DNA from 4 places in the Anthropogastromicrobium sp. genome. Region 2 is predicted to be linked to each of the others. Evidence: predicted binding sites of a transcription regulator. Region 2 holds the regulator's gene; each other region holds the start of a gene.

What was found. Region 2 encodes HrcA, which represses chaperone genes, less so after heat shock. Its sites were predicted from a motif close to TGTTAGCACTCNNNNNNNNNGAGTGCTAACA; they were not measured.
Region 1: the regulator HrcA is predicted to act here: its motif matches at 1,678-1,708, upstream of WJP93_RS13190 (Hsp20/alpha crystallin family protein).
Region 3: the regulator HrcA is predicted to act here: its motif matches at 1,584-1,614, upstream of WJP93_RS13755 (co-chaperone GroES).
Region 4: the regulator HrcA is predicted to act here: its motif matches at 1,718-1,748, upstream of WJP93_RS13005 (Hsp20/alpha crystallin family protein).

Annotation. Positions count from the first base shown of each region.
Region 1 covers NZ_JAXWCK010000058.1:27,308-30,461, forward strand. The annotation lists gene WJP93_RS13185 (heavy metal translocating P-type ATPase) at 1-1,604, shown strand, start outside; gene WJP93_RS13190 (Hsp20/alpha crystallin family protein) at 1,889-2,350, shown strand; gene WJP93_RS13195 (DUF4160 domain-containing protein) at 2,555-2,734, shown strand; partial or broken gene WJP93_RS13200 (TnpV protein) at 3,080-3,154, shown strand, end outside.
Region 2 covers NZ_JAXWCK010000025.1:91,824-94,977, forward strand. The annotation lists gene dnaK (molecular chaperone DnaK) at 1-519, opposite strand, end outside; gene grpE (nucleotide exchange factor GrpE) at 614-1,225, opposite strand; gene hrcA (heat-inducible transcriptional repressor HrcA) at 1,288-2,379, opposite strand; gene gdhA (NADP-specific glutamate dehydrogenase) at 2,527-3,154, opposite strand, start outside.
Region 3 covers NZ_JAXWCK010000062.1:14,141-17,294, reverse strand. The annotation lists gene WJP93_RS13765 (DUF6062 family protein) at 1-577, shown strand, start outside; gene WJP93_RS13760 (hypothetical protein) at 615-1,316, opposite strand; gene WJP93_RS13755 (co-chaperone GroES) at 1,684-1,968, shown strand; gene groL (chaperonin GroEL) at 2,088-3,154, shown strand, end outside.
Region 4 covers NZ_JAXWCK010000057.1:63,260-66,413, forward strand. The annotation lists gene WJP93_RS13000 (glycoside hydrolase family 2 protein) at 1-860, opposite strand, end outside; gene WJP93_RS13005 (Hsp20/alpha crystallin family protein) at 1,073-1,522, opposite strand; partial or broken gene WJP93_RS13010 (cytidylate kinase family protein) at 1,804-2,019, opposite strand; gene WJP93_RS13015 (transposase) at 2,093-3,154, opposite strand, start outside.

The sequences.
Region 1 (3,154 bases), on a different contig from region 2:
ATACGACGCTCTCTCAGATAATCAAGATGGTCAGCGATGCGGCAGCAACAAAGGCACCAATCGCAAAAGTGGCAGACAAGGTTTCAGGTGTATTTGTACCAGTTGTTATCAGCATTTCACTTGTGACTCTTCTTGTCTGGCTGCTTCTTGGAAAGGACTTTGCATATGCGCTGGCAAGAGGCATTTCTGTATTAGTAATTAGTTGTCCATGTGCGCTTGGACTTGCGACTCCTGTTGCGATTATGGTTGGAAACGGACTCGGTGCGAAAAATGGTATTTTGTTCAAGACAGCAGTATCACTTGAAGAGACTGGAAAGGTCCAGATTGTTGCGCTTGATAAGACAGGAACCATTACAAATGGAACACCGAAGGTAACTGATATTGTTCCGGCAGATGGCATTTCACAAGATGAGCTGCTTCGCCTTGCGTTTGCATTAGAGGCAAAGAGTGAGCATCCGCTTGCAAAGGCAATTGTTGAGGAAGGAAAAAGTAAGGGTCTGGATACTGCTTCGTTGCAGGCAGATAATTTTACTGCTCTTGTGGGAAATGGACTCGAGGGAACGATAGAAGGTTCTCATCTGATTGGCGGAAGTGTATCGTTTATCTCTGGTAGAGTAACCATATCAAAGGCTGACAGACAAAGGGCTGCTTTGCTTGCTGAGAGTGGAAAGACACCGCTTTTATTTGCCAAAGATAAGAAGTTTTTAGGAATCATTGCGGTGGCCGATACGATCAAAGAGGATAGCCCGAAGGCCATCCATGAGCTTCAAAATATGGGTATCCGTGTTGTTATGCTGACTGGCGATAATGAGCGCACAGCCCGTGCGATTGGTGCACAGGCTGGTGTAGACGAGGTAATCGCAGGAGTTCTCCCAGAAGGAAAAGAGCAGGTGATTCGTGCTCTTAAAGAAAAGGGAAAGACAGCAATGGTAGGTGATGGCATCAACGATGCACCGGCACTGACGCGCGCCGATATAGGAATTGCAATAGGAGCAGGTGCAGATGTCGCAATTGATGCAGCTGATGTTGTGCTGATGAAGAGTAACTTAACTGATGTGGCAGCAGCAGTTCGCTTAAGCCGTGCATCACTTCGCAATATTCACGAGAACCTCTTCTGGGCATTTATATACAATATCATCGGAATCCCGCTTGCAGCAGGTGTGTATGCGCACTGGGGACTGCTATTAAATCCGATGTTTGGTGCAGCAGCAATGAGTCTTTCAAGCTTTTGCGTTGTATCAAATGCACTGCGGCTTAATTTCTGCCGTCTGCATGACGCAAGTCATGACAGAAAAAGAAAAAAACATATAATTGAAGGCTGCCTGATCGAAAAGAAAGAAACACCAGATGAATTTTCAGGTGCAATGGATGGGCAGGGAAAGGAAGAAAAAACTATGACAAAGACAATGAAAATCGAAGGAATGATGTGTGGACACTGCGAGAAGCGTGTAAAGAAAGTACTTGAGGCAATTGATGGTGTAGAAAGCGCAGAAGTCAGCTACGAGGCAGGCACAGCAGTTGTGACATTAAGCAGTGATGTAGCAGACGATGTACTCAAAAAGGCCGTTGAGGATCAGGATTATATTGTAAAAGGAATTGAATAAAGCAAACCAGTGGGGACAGGTAAAATGGCTTTTTTACTGTCCCTGTGGCTTAGTTCACAAAATTTTCACAAAAAATTAGCACTCAACTCTTGACATTGCTAATAATACGTGCTATAGTACAGCTAGAACAAAAGAGAGGGGTACAGAGAGAACAAAAGGAACAAAAAGTTGAATGTTCCAGGTTCTCCAAGGAACTTCCAATCTGGAGTTTGGAAACAGCAAAGCTGTGGATGAAAAATAAACTGGAAAAATAATGATGAGTGATTTGAAAGGAGATTTTGATTATGTTAGTACCGAGCATTTTTAGTGATAATTTCTTTGATGATTTCTTTGAATTTCCATTTATAGATGACAGAGCAGAGAAAAACGCAGAGCGTAAGCTGTACGGACATCATGTAGCAAACCTGATGAAGACCGATATCAAGGAATTCGACGATAAGTATGAGGTTGAGATTGATCTTCCGGGCTTCAAGAAAGATGAAGTACAGGTTGAGCTTAGGGATGGTTATCTGGTAGTCAGCGCCGAGAAGGGTCTTGACGAGGACGAGAAGGATAAGAAGAGTGGCAAGTACTTAAGAAGAGAGCGTTATGCAGGCTCCTGCCAGAGAAGCTATTATGTTGGCAAGGATACAACCGAAGATGATATCAAGGCTCACTTTGAGCATGGTATGCTGACGGTAACTGTTGCAAAGAAGGAAGCAAAGCCAGCAGTAGAAGAGAAGAAGCATATCGCAATTGAAGGATAAAAAAATAATAGATAATGTAGATAGTTAGAGGGCATGCGCCAAAAGGCGCGTGTCCTCTTTTTTTGTGTGAGTAGCAAATTTTTTTCATAGGTGTTATTGCTCTTGCAAACGCATGTCTTGCTGTGTATAATCAAAATTAGAAATATGACGTTTTGTGAACTAACGGGGATTCACTTGCACAAAAAAAGAAAGGAGTGTTTTGATATGATGTATCCATATGTGAGCGGATACATTGTATATTTTTGGTCGAATGAGGAAGGGGAGCTGATTCATGTTCATGTATCAAAAGGCAGACCAACACCGAATGCTACAAAAATTTGGTTAATCCGTACTGGGGGATGCATTGTAGCAAGCAATGGAAGTCAAATTGCATCGAAGGATTGAATGAGTTAATGGAATTTATTTCAGCTCAGTTTTTCATTATTTGTGCAAGATGGAAACAGTTTTTTGTTACAGATACGATTAAATTTTATTGTTGATAGAACTAGTGGGACAGATAAAAAGCCACAGTACCTGTCCAGGTGGAAAGGAAGCAATCAACTCTTGTTAGTTGCGATTGGTTTTTGTCTTGTGTTATCAAGTGCCGCAGAACCTTATTTTAAAGGGTTCTGCGGCTTTGACGTTTTTATCTGGGTGTATCTTAATTCATCAATTTATACGGAAATGGTGTAAAAATTGGTGTAGTACACCGCTATTTATCAATAAGGCAGCTTATGGCTAAGTGAACACTATCTGAGAGAACATAAGAAAGCGGTTTATATTATTCTGCTTACAAGTGGCAGGTTGAATAGTTATCTTACAGAT
Region 2 (3,154 bases):
ACCACCACCAAGGTCGTATACCATAATCTTCTGCTCATGCTCATTATCAAGACCATATGCTAAAGCTGCTGCTGTAGGCTCGTTGATGATACGCTTTACATCAAGACCTGCAATCTTACCAGCATCCTTTGTTGCCTGACGCTGTGCATCGTTGAAATATGCCGGAACAGTGATAACTGCCTCAGTTACCTTCTCACCCAGATAAGCCTCTGCATCTGCCTTTAACTTCTGAAGGATCATTGCGGAGATCTCCTGAGGAGTATATCTCTTATCATCAATTGTTACTTTATAATCAGTACCCATATGTCTCTTAATAGAAGAAATGGTATGGTCTGCATTTGTAACAGCCTGACGCTTTGCCGGCTCACCTACAAGACGCTCACCAGTCTTTGTAAATGCAACAACGGATGGTGTTGTACGAACACCCTCTGTATTTGTTATAACAACTGGCTTTCCACCTTCCATAACTGCTACACAAGAGTTTGTAGTACCTAAGTCAATACCAATAATCTTTCCCATAATCTAATTTCCTCCTAGATTGATCTTTTAATGTTTTGTAATCAAATCTTTCTTTATCAAATATGCAGCTTTCGCTGCGTCTAATATGCTAACTTTAATTTGCAACCTGTACCATAGAATGTCTTACAACACTTCCGTGATATAAATAGCCTTTCTGGAACTCCTGAGCAACTGTGTTTTCGCCAAGGTTCTCATCCTCAACATGCATCACAGCGTTGTGCAGGTTTGGATCAAATGGCTTGCCAACTGCTTCAATAGGCTCAACACCCATATCTGCAAGTGCTTTTACAAGCTGCTTGTAAACCATATCCATACCGCTTACAAATGGATCGCTCATCTGCTCCTCGCTAAGACCTGCGAATCCACGCTCGAAGTTATCTATAATTGGAAGAAGCTTCTCTACAACTGACTTTGCTCCCATGTCGAACATGGTTGATTTTTCTTTTTCAGTTCTCTTGCGGAAGTTCTCAAATTCTGCAAGATTACGTTTTCTCAAATCATCAAGCTGCGCTGTCAGATCTTCGATCTGCTTATCTTTCTTATCTTTTTTCTTGCCAAAGAAGCGCTTCTTATCATCTGTCTGCACATCCTTGTCATCCGGCTGATTCTCGGCAGCCTGTGCATCTGTCTGCTCCTGACTCATATCTTCAGCAGACTCCTGCTCGGTCTCTTCAAGAATCTCATCAGTAACTGTTTCTTTTTCCATGTCTGTCACGATACATCCGCCTTTCTATCTCCTGTTTTTCAGGATCTTTCCTCAGGCCTGACCTAAGGTTCATTTTTTTTATAAATTGCATCCAGCTGATCTCTTAAATTCTTCAATGTGCCTACAACCTTTTCGTAATCCATACGCTTTGGTCCTACCACACCAAGAGTTCCCTGAACGCCATCACCCAAATCATATCTTGCGGTTACTACGCTGCAGTCTTTCATGTCCTGCATGCCGTTCTCCTCACCGATATAAACCTGAATGCCCGAATTGCTCTGTGAACCGCTCTCCGAGTTCTTATCTAAATTATCCTCAAGCAGCTTTGCAAGCTCTTCCTTTTCCTCAAATGTGGAAATCAGACGCTGTGCATTTTTCTCATCCGAAAGTTCTGGGTAACGGAATATATTATTTGCACCGCTCGTATAAATTACCGGTGCCGATTCATGTTTGATCGCCTCTGCGACCGCCTCAAGCACACTTCCTACAACGCAGCTGTAATCTCCTGCCTGCTCCTTTAGCTGTGTGATGATTCCCAGATTAATCTGGTCTATCGTCAAACCATTCAAGGCGCTGTTAATGAGGACATTTAATTTAAGAAGCTCTTCCTCGCTGATGTCGCTTTCGATATTTAAAATCGTGTTCTTTACAAGATTTCCTTCGACTACGATAACGGCTAAAAGCTTTCCTTCCTCCATTCGTGAAAGCTGTAAAAACTTAAGCTTATTTGTACCAACCTGCGGTCCTGTAATCATCGTCGCATAATTGGTATTTGCTGCAAGAACCTTAACCATCTGCTTTAACAAAAGCTCAAGCCGGTCTACTCTCTTGACTACAACTTCCTGAAGCTCATTGTTTTCCTTTTCACGTGTCTTCATCAGATGATCCACATACAGGCGATAGCCCTTATCCGACGGGATTCGTCCGGCAGATGTATGTGGCTGAATGATAAGCCCCATCTCCTCAAGATCTGCCATCTCATTTCTAATCGTGGCTGAACTTAAGTTTAAGTCCGTGTACTTAGAAATCGTCCGTGAGCCTACCGGTTCACCAGTCTCCAGATAATTTTTAATGATTGCTGTAAAAATCTTCCATTTTCTGTCATCTAGTTCCACAAGCTCACTTCCTTTTCCTTTGTTTCTATTAGCACTCATCATCCCTGAGTGCTAACGATTATAAAATAGCACTATCGGGACGTATTGTCAATACATTTGGGAAAAAAAATTGTGAAAATTTTGGGAACAATAAGAGCCGGGCAGCACTGCCCGGCTCTTATTAATATATTTATTATGTTGAGAGGATTATACAATACCCTGTGCGTTCATAGCTTCTACGACTTTCTCGAAACCTGCGATGTTTGCACCCATTACATAGTTTCCTTCGTAGCCGTATTTCTTTGCTGCTTCGTCTACCTTCTTGAAGATATTGATCATGATGTTGTGCAGCTTCTCGTCTACTTCCTCGAATGTCCAGGAAAGTCTCTCGCTATTCTGGCTCATTTCAAGTGCAGATGTTGCAACACCGCCTGCGTTTGCAGCCTTTCCTGGCATGAACATCATTCCACTCTCTAAGAAGAAGTCTGTTGCCTCTCTGGTGGATGGCATGTTTGCACCCTCTGCTACAAGGAAGCATCCATTTGCCTTTAACTGCTTTGCATCCTCAAGGTCTAACTCATTCTGAGTTGCGCATGGAAGTGCGATATCACACTTAACGCTCCATACACCCTTGCCTTCATGATACTCAACACCCGGCTTTGCTTCTGCGTACTCTTTGATTCTTCCGCGGCGAACTTCCTTGATCTGCTTTACAAGGTCAAGATCAATGCCGTTTGGATCATAAATCCAACCGTTAGAATCACTTAATGTAACAACCTTCATGCCATACTGCTGAGCCTTCTCAGTTGTGTAAATTGCAACATTTCCTGAACCG
Region 3 (3,154 bases), on a different contig from region 2:
AATGGGATTTTGTAAGGCACACATGAAGATGGTATTTGATCAGAATAATAAGCTTGGTCTTGCATTAGTCTTAAAGACACATATCGACCGTACAAACAAAGAAATTGAAAAGCGCATGAAGATGCCGCCAAAAAAGGCATCCTTCTTTAAGAAGGAGACAAGCAATCCGTTAACAGATTATATTGATGAGTTAAATAAGTCATGTTTTATTTGTGATCGTATAAATAACACCTTCGAGCGTTATCTGCATACTGTAGTAGCAACTTGGAAGAGTGACGCTGCATTTAGAGAGCTGTACGCAAAGGGAAAGGGCTTTTGTACTGAGCATTATGGTGATCTGTTAAAGGAAGGTGCGAAATGCCTTAATCAGAAGGAGCTTGACGAGTTTACAGAAATTACAGGAAAGCTGTATCTGGACAATATGAAGCGTCTTGCAGAAGAACTTGACTGGTTTGCAGATAAGTTTGATTATCGATTTAAAGATGCACCTTGGAAAAACTCCAAGGATTCAATTCCGAGAGCAATGATTAAAACAAACGGCATCATGGAGATGGATGACAAAAAGAAAAAAGACTGACAAAAAAACGACCGGGAAACCGGCCGTTTTTTGATTTTTAAAGATGGATAGAAGAATTAACAGAATCTTCTTCTTTTGCTTTTTCTGGATTAACATCATCCTCGTGAAGTGGTTTAGTATCGACAGCAGTATCTTCCTCAGAAACACCGTCCATTGCATACAGATCAGAAACACCCTCACTAAGATCTTCGTCAATATCGACACTAAGATCTTCAATGTCAAGATCTGCGATATCACTGTCAGCATTCATGTGTTTAAAATGGAAATTAGAATCATCGTCCTTTGCTTGTTCTTCTTTAGTTTCTTCACATTTGTTTTCATCAGCCTTCTTGTCACTGTGAGAACCTGGACGCAGATTTTTTGTAAGGTGAGCTGCATCAGCAACAAGCTTTGCTGCGTCGTCTAAAAGCTGTCCCTTATCAATATTGATGTCTACATCGCTGTTTTTTCCAGTTACATGAATATTGATATATCGACGGCTAGAGGAATCAGTTGCCTCATCGGAAGAAATTGCATCAGACTCTTCTTCAGATGCTGTGTTTGCAGCCTCATCCACGTTTTTCGTGGTGTCATCCTCGTTTCTGTCTTCATCAAAATCATCTTCGCTAGGTCCGCATTCGCTGCAATTTGACTGGATCTTCACGTACTTATGCAGCAGAGCGGCACTTGCTGCAACTCCTGCACATACAGCAGCGCTCTTGAGTGCCAGCTTGGTCACTTTCTTCATAAAATCAGCCATAGCAAACTCCTTTCTTTCACAAAATTTTTGCCAATGATACTAAGGATTCACAACTTTATTGTCTGGTATCATCGGGATGTCATGACTAGTATACTCTATTTTGAACAAAATGGAAAGACAAAATGTAATTTTTGTATAAGAAAAGAAAATAATAGAAAAACGATAGAAAAACAAAGAAAACAAGAGAAAAATAGAGATAAATACTAATATACAGCCATATACAAGGTTGCAATATTTTGCCAAAATCATTATTATAAACAATGTCATAATTAGCACTCAGATGAAATGAGTGCTAGCAATAAGACATAAGATAAGAAAATAAAAACTATAATAAAGTATAGTGTTAATTATTAAGGAGGTTTCCATTATGAAGTTAGTACCTTTAGGTGACAGAGTTGTATTAAAGCAGGTCGCAGCAGAAACCACTACAAAGTCTGGTATTGTTATTCCAGGTTCTGAGAAAGAGAAGCCACAGCAGGCACAGATCATCGCAGTTGGTCCAGGCGGAGTTGTTGATGGCAAGGAAGTAACCATGCAGGTAAAGGTTGGTCAGACTGTTATCTACTCCAAGTATGCCGGAACAGAGGTAAAGCTTGAGGATGAGACCTACATTATTGTAAAGCAGAGTGATATTCTTGCAATTGTTGAGTAATTATCTGTGGCAGATCCTAAATAAAATAATTTGGTCAAAGATGATTGATTTAATGCGAGTTGAAAACTTGTATTGTGTGGATTGAAAAGAATTGAAATAGTATCAGGAGGAACAAAATCATGGCTAAGGAAATTAAATATGGCGCAGAAGCAAGAGCAGCCTTAGAGGCTGGTGTAAATAAACTGGCAGATACCGTTAGAGTAACCCTCGGACCGAAAGGAAGAAATGTTGTTCTGGATAAGTCCTACGGTACTCCGTTAATCACAAACGATGGTGTTACTATCGCAAAGGAGATTGAGCTTGAGGACGCATTCGAGAACATGGGTGCACAGCTTGTTAAGGAAGTTGCAACAAAGACAAATGATGTTGCTGGTGATGGTACCACAACAGCTACCGTACTTGCTCAGGCAATGATCAATGAAGGTATGAAGAATCTGGCAGCAGGTGCAAACCCGATCGTTTTAAGAAAAGGTATGAAGAAGGCATCTGACGTAGCAGTAGAAGAGATCGCAAGAATGAGCCAGCCGATTTCAGGAAAAGCACAGATGGCAAAGGTAGCAGCAATTTCCGCAGCAGATGAGTCTGTAGGTGAGATGGTTGCAGATGCAATGGAGAAGGTTTCTAAGGATGGTGTTATCACTATCGAGGAGTCCAAGACCATGAAGACAGAGCTGGATCTTGTAGAAGGTATGCAGTTTGACAGAGGATATGTATCTGCATACATGGCAACTGATATGGAGAAGATGGAAGCAGTTTTAGATAATCCATATATCCTGATTACCGATAAGAAGATTTCCAACATTCAGGAGATCCTTCCATTACTGGAGCAGATCGTTCAGGCAGGAGCAAAGCTGTTAATCATCGCTGAGGATATCGAGGGTGAGGCATTGACCACACTTATTGTAAACAAGTTAAGAGGAACCTTCCAGGTAGTAGGTGTAAAGGCTCCGGGTTATGGTGATCGCAGAAAGGAAATGCTGCAGGATATCGCAATTCTGACTGGCGGCACTGTAATTTCTTCTGATCTTGGCTACGAGTTAAAGGATACCACTATTGATATGCTTGGACGTGCAAAGTCTGTAAAGGTTCAGAAAGAGAACACAGTTATCGTAGATGGCTGCGGACAGAAGGCAGATATCGAGGCAAGAATTGGTCAGATTAAGGGTCAGCTCGCTGAGACTACATC
Region 4 (3,154 bases), on a different contig from region 2:
TGGTTGCTCCGAAGTGCACAGGTAAGTCCTGTCAGACATGCAGATGGTGCACTTTCCGTCTCCTGATCAATCCAGTTACTTTCTGCACGCTGGCAATCTGTTCCATTTGGTGTGACAACTGTCATTACAATTTTTGCTTTTTTCTTTGCGATATCTGGCATCCATTCAATCTCAGCATCTGCCGTAAGCCTAACTGCATCCACCACGTTGCCATGCACAGTTTTTCCAATTATATGGTGCTTTTGCGCGATCATCACCTGTGCCATACGCGCCGTCTTTACCGACACGAGAGAAACACATCGAAACAGTCCGGCATCTGGGAGTCTTGGACCCCAATCCCATCCATACATGCAGGCAGCCTTTCGAATATGCGGAAAGCCAGGCATCGCATCAGAAGCTGCTCCGACTGGGCATTTTTGATCTTCCATCGCTGCATACCTGATCGGAGAATGAAGAAGCACCTTCAGCTGATAGACAGTATCCGCTGCATCTTCCTTTACAAGCGATGTAATATCGTATTCCCAGACGCGATTCATATTCTCTGCCGAGCCGATTTTTTTATCATTCAAATACAAATCGGCAATCGTGTCAATTCCATCGAAATGTAAAAATATCCGGTCTGCACTTCGCTCTTCTTCGTCAATCGTAAAAGCTGTTTCATACAAAAACTCATTTTCCATTAGCTTTGTTGCATCCAGCTCATTATCCCGATAAAACGGATCTGGCATTAGTTTCTTTTTTAAAAGTGTCTCGTAAACAGTCGATGGCACCGTTGTCTCAATCGGTGTCTCTGGAATATGATAGACATTGTCCCCGAGAACGGTCAATGTCCAGTTGTCCTTTAACAATCGTACCTTCATTCTTTGATTTCTCCTCTCATTTCATTATGTATTTCTTGATTTTGTTTTCTTTATTCTACTTCTTTTTTTCAAAAATAGTAGAAAAAAACTCTTAAAAAAGAGGAGAAAACTCTATGGTGACAGGAACAATGGCTCTTTTATTGTCCCTGATGGCTCATTGCAAGTGATAAAAATAGGGCGCACCCTTTCGGATGCGCCCTGCATAACAATATTTATTCAATTGTAATGTGCTTCTTCTCTTCTACAACTGGCTTTGCTTCTTTCTTCGGAACAAACAGTGTCAGCATACCATGCTGGAACTGTGCCTTGATATCCTCTTCGGTGATATCCTTGCCAACATAAAAGCTTCTCTGGCATGATCCTGCATAACGCTCTCTTCTTAAATACTTGCCAGTCTTCTTATCCTGCTCGTCCTCGTCAAGACCTTTCTCAGCACTGACTACCAGATAACCATCCTTTAACTCTGCATGTACTTCATCTTTCTTGAAGCCTGGAAGATCAATCTCTAACTGATAGCCGTCATCATATTCCTGAATATCAGTCTTCATCAGGTTTGCTGCGTTGTGACCATACAGCTTTCTCTCTGTCTTCTTGTCATTAACATATGGAAAATCAAAGAAATCATCAAATACACTATTTGCAAAAATGCTCGGTACTAACATAATCAAAATCTCCTTTCAGTGCTCCAAACTGGATTTTATACTTTAACATCTGCAGCGCCAGCTGCAATCTATTTTGACACTCCGGACACTGCCGATGTGGTATTTATTTTAGCAGCTTTCGCTGCAGAACTAAGGTTTTTAAGAGGCTTCCTTGTTGTTCCCCTTCCTTTGTTCTATGTGTACTATAGCACTTATTATTAGCACTGTCAAGAGGTGAGTGCTAATTTTTTGTGAAGATTTTGTGAACAATTGGATTGGAGCCACTAGGGACATACGGTAGCTCATTTACTGCATTCAATAATTATCTTTTCACACCTATCATATCCCAGTTGAGAGCTGTTCAAACATAACGTATAGTTACTGGCTTTTCCCCATTTCTGATCAGTATAGAAACTATAATTTGTCCCACGTCTTTTATCGATATCTGCCATCATCTTAACAGCCTCCTGCTCATTTACCTTATGTGATACTCCCACGCGCGCTCTTGCGAACGAGTGGGGCTTCTTGAGACATGGTAGAACGCCTCAAAGGGCCATCACAAGCCCTCTACACCCTGTTACGAGCTTACCTTTAAGCCGTCTTTTTTGCGGCTGTTTGTTTTGATTCTTCGATATATTTGGTCTTGTCTTTCGCACTGCTTACTTTGAACAGTGCGAAGTATACAAGCTTCTGTTCCTGCCTGCGATGATGCAGCCATCTGTTCATACCACGTTTTCTTTGTGGTCTGGCGTGTTTTTTCTTGTGTTTCGCATGGCAGAGTGCTTCTCTGGTAACTCGAATAACCGTTTTATTCGTGTAGGAGAAGTCACTGACAGTATCAAATGCATTCGGATACACCTTGCGAATGATATTTCCTGCGCCGTTGACATCCGCATTCAGAATCGTACCTTCCTTTGATTCGTACTGTCCACGGGAGATTCGTTTCCCTGAAAAATGATATTCCAGACGATCCCCTTCTTTGTAGACAGGAATCGGATCTTTGTCGATCAGACTTGCCTTGGACGTATATGATTCCTCTGTTTCAATGACCGGGATACCCGCCTTTGCTGCAACACAGGTCAGTATCCAGAAAAATCTTGTGTATGGAATACTGACAAAGTGCTGATTGTTGTTGGCACCAAGGTTGATTTTCTGCTTCTGGTCTTTGTTGTGTCCGCAGACGATGACCTCTACTTTGTTTTTCAGGCAGAAATCCACGATATAGTGAGCTGCCTTATAGAAAAAGTCGTCGATCTGGCAGGCTCTTTTCTTTGAAATACGGTTCAGTCTGGCAGAGTTTTTCACGGATTTCGTGGAATCCATCCCTTTTGTCAGTTCTGACATCAAAGTTGCACGTCTGCGGTTAAAGTTCTGATTGATGGATTTTAACCAGTGTCCGTCAATGATGAACGGAGTTGCCGAGAAGTTTGTCAGCGCGGTCAGAAAGTTGTCAAGCCCTGGATCAAGTCCGAGAATCCTTGTGGGATTTGTCGGTGCTTCCGGCATTTTGACGGCATCCTGAAATGTCACATATACCATATATCCGCCGTAGCAGGGCTTGACTTCCGTTCTGACATAAGAACCTTCCGGCTTTCCAACACAAAGCGGCACCAGGCAGCGTGGAAATGTGATGTGCATTTTTCCTTTGATATC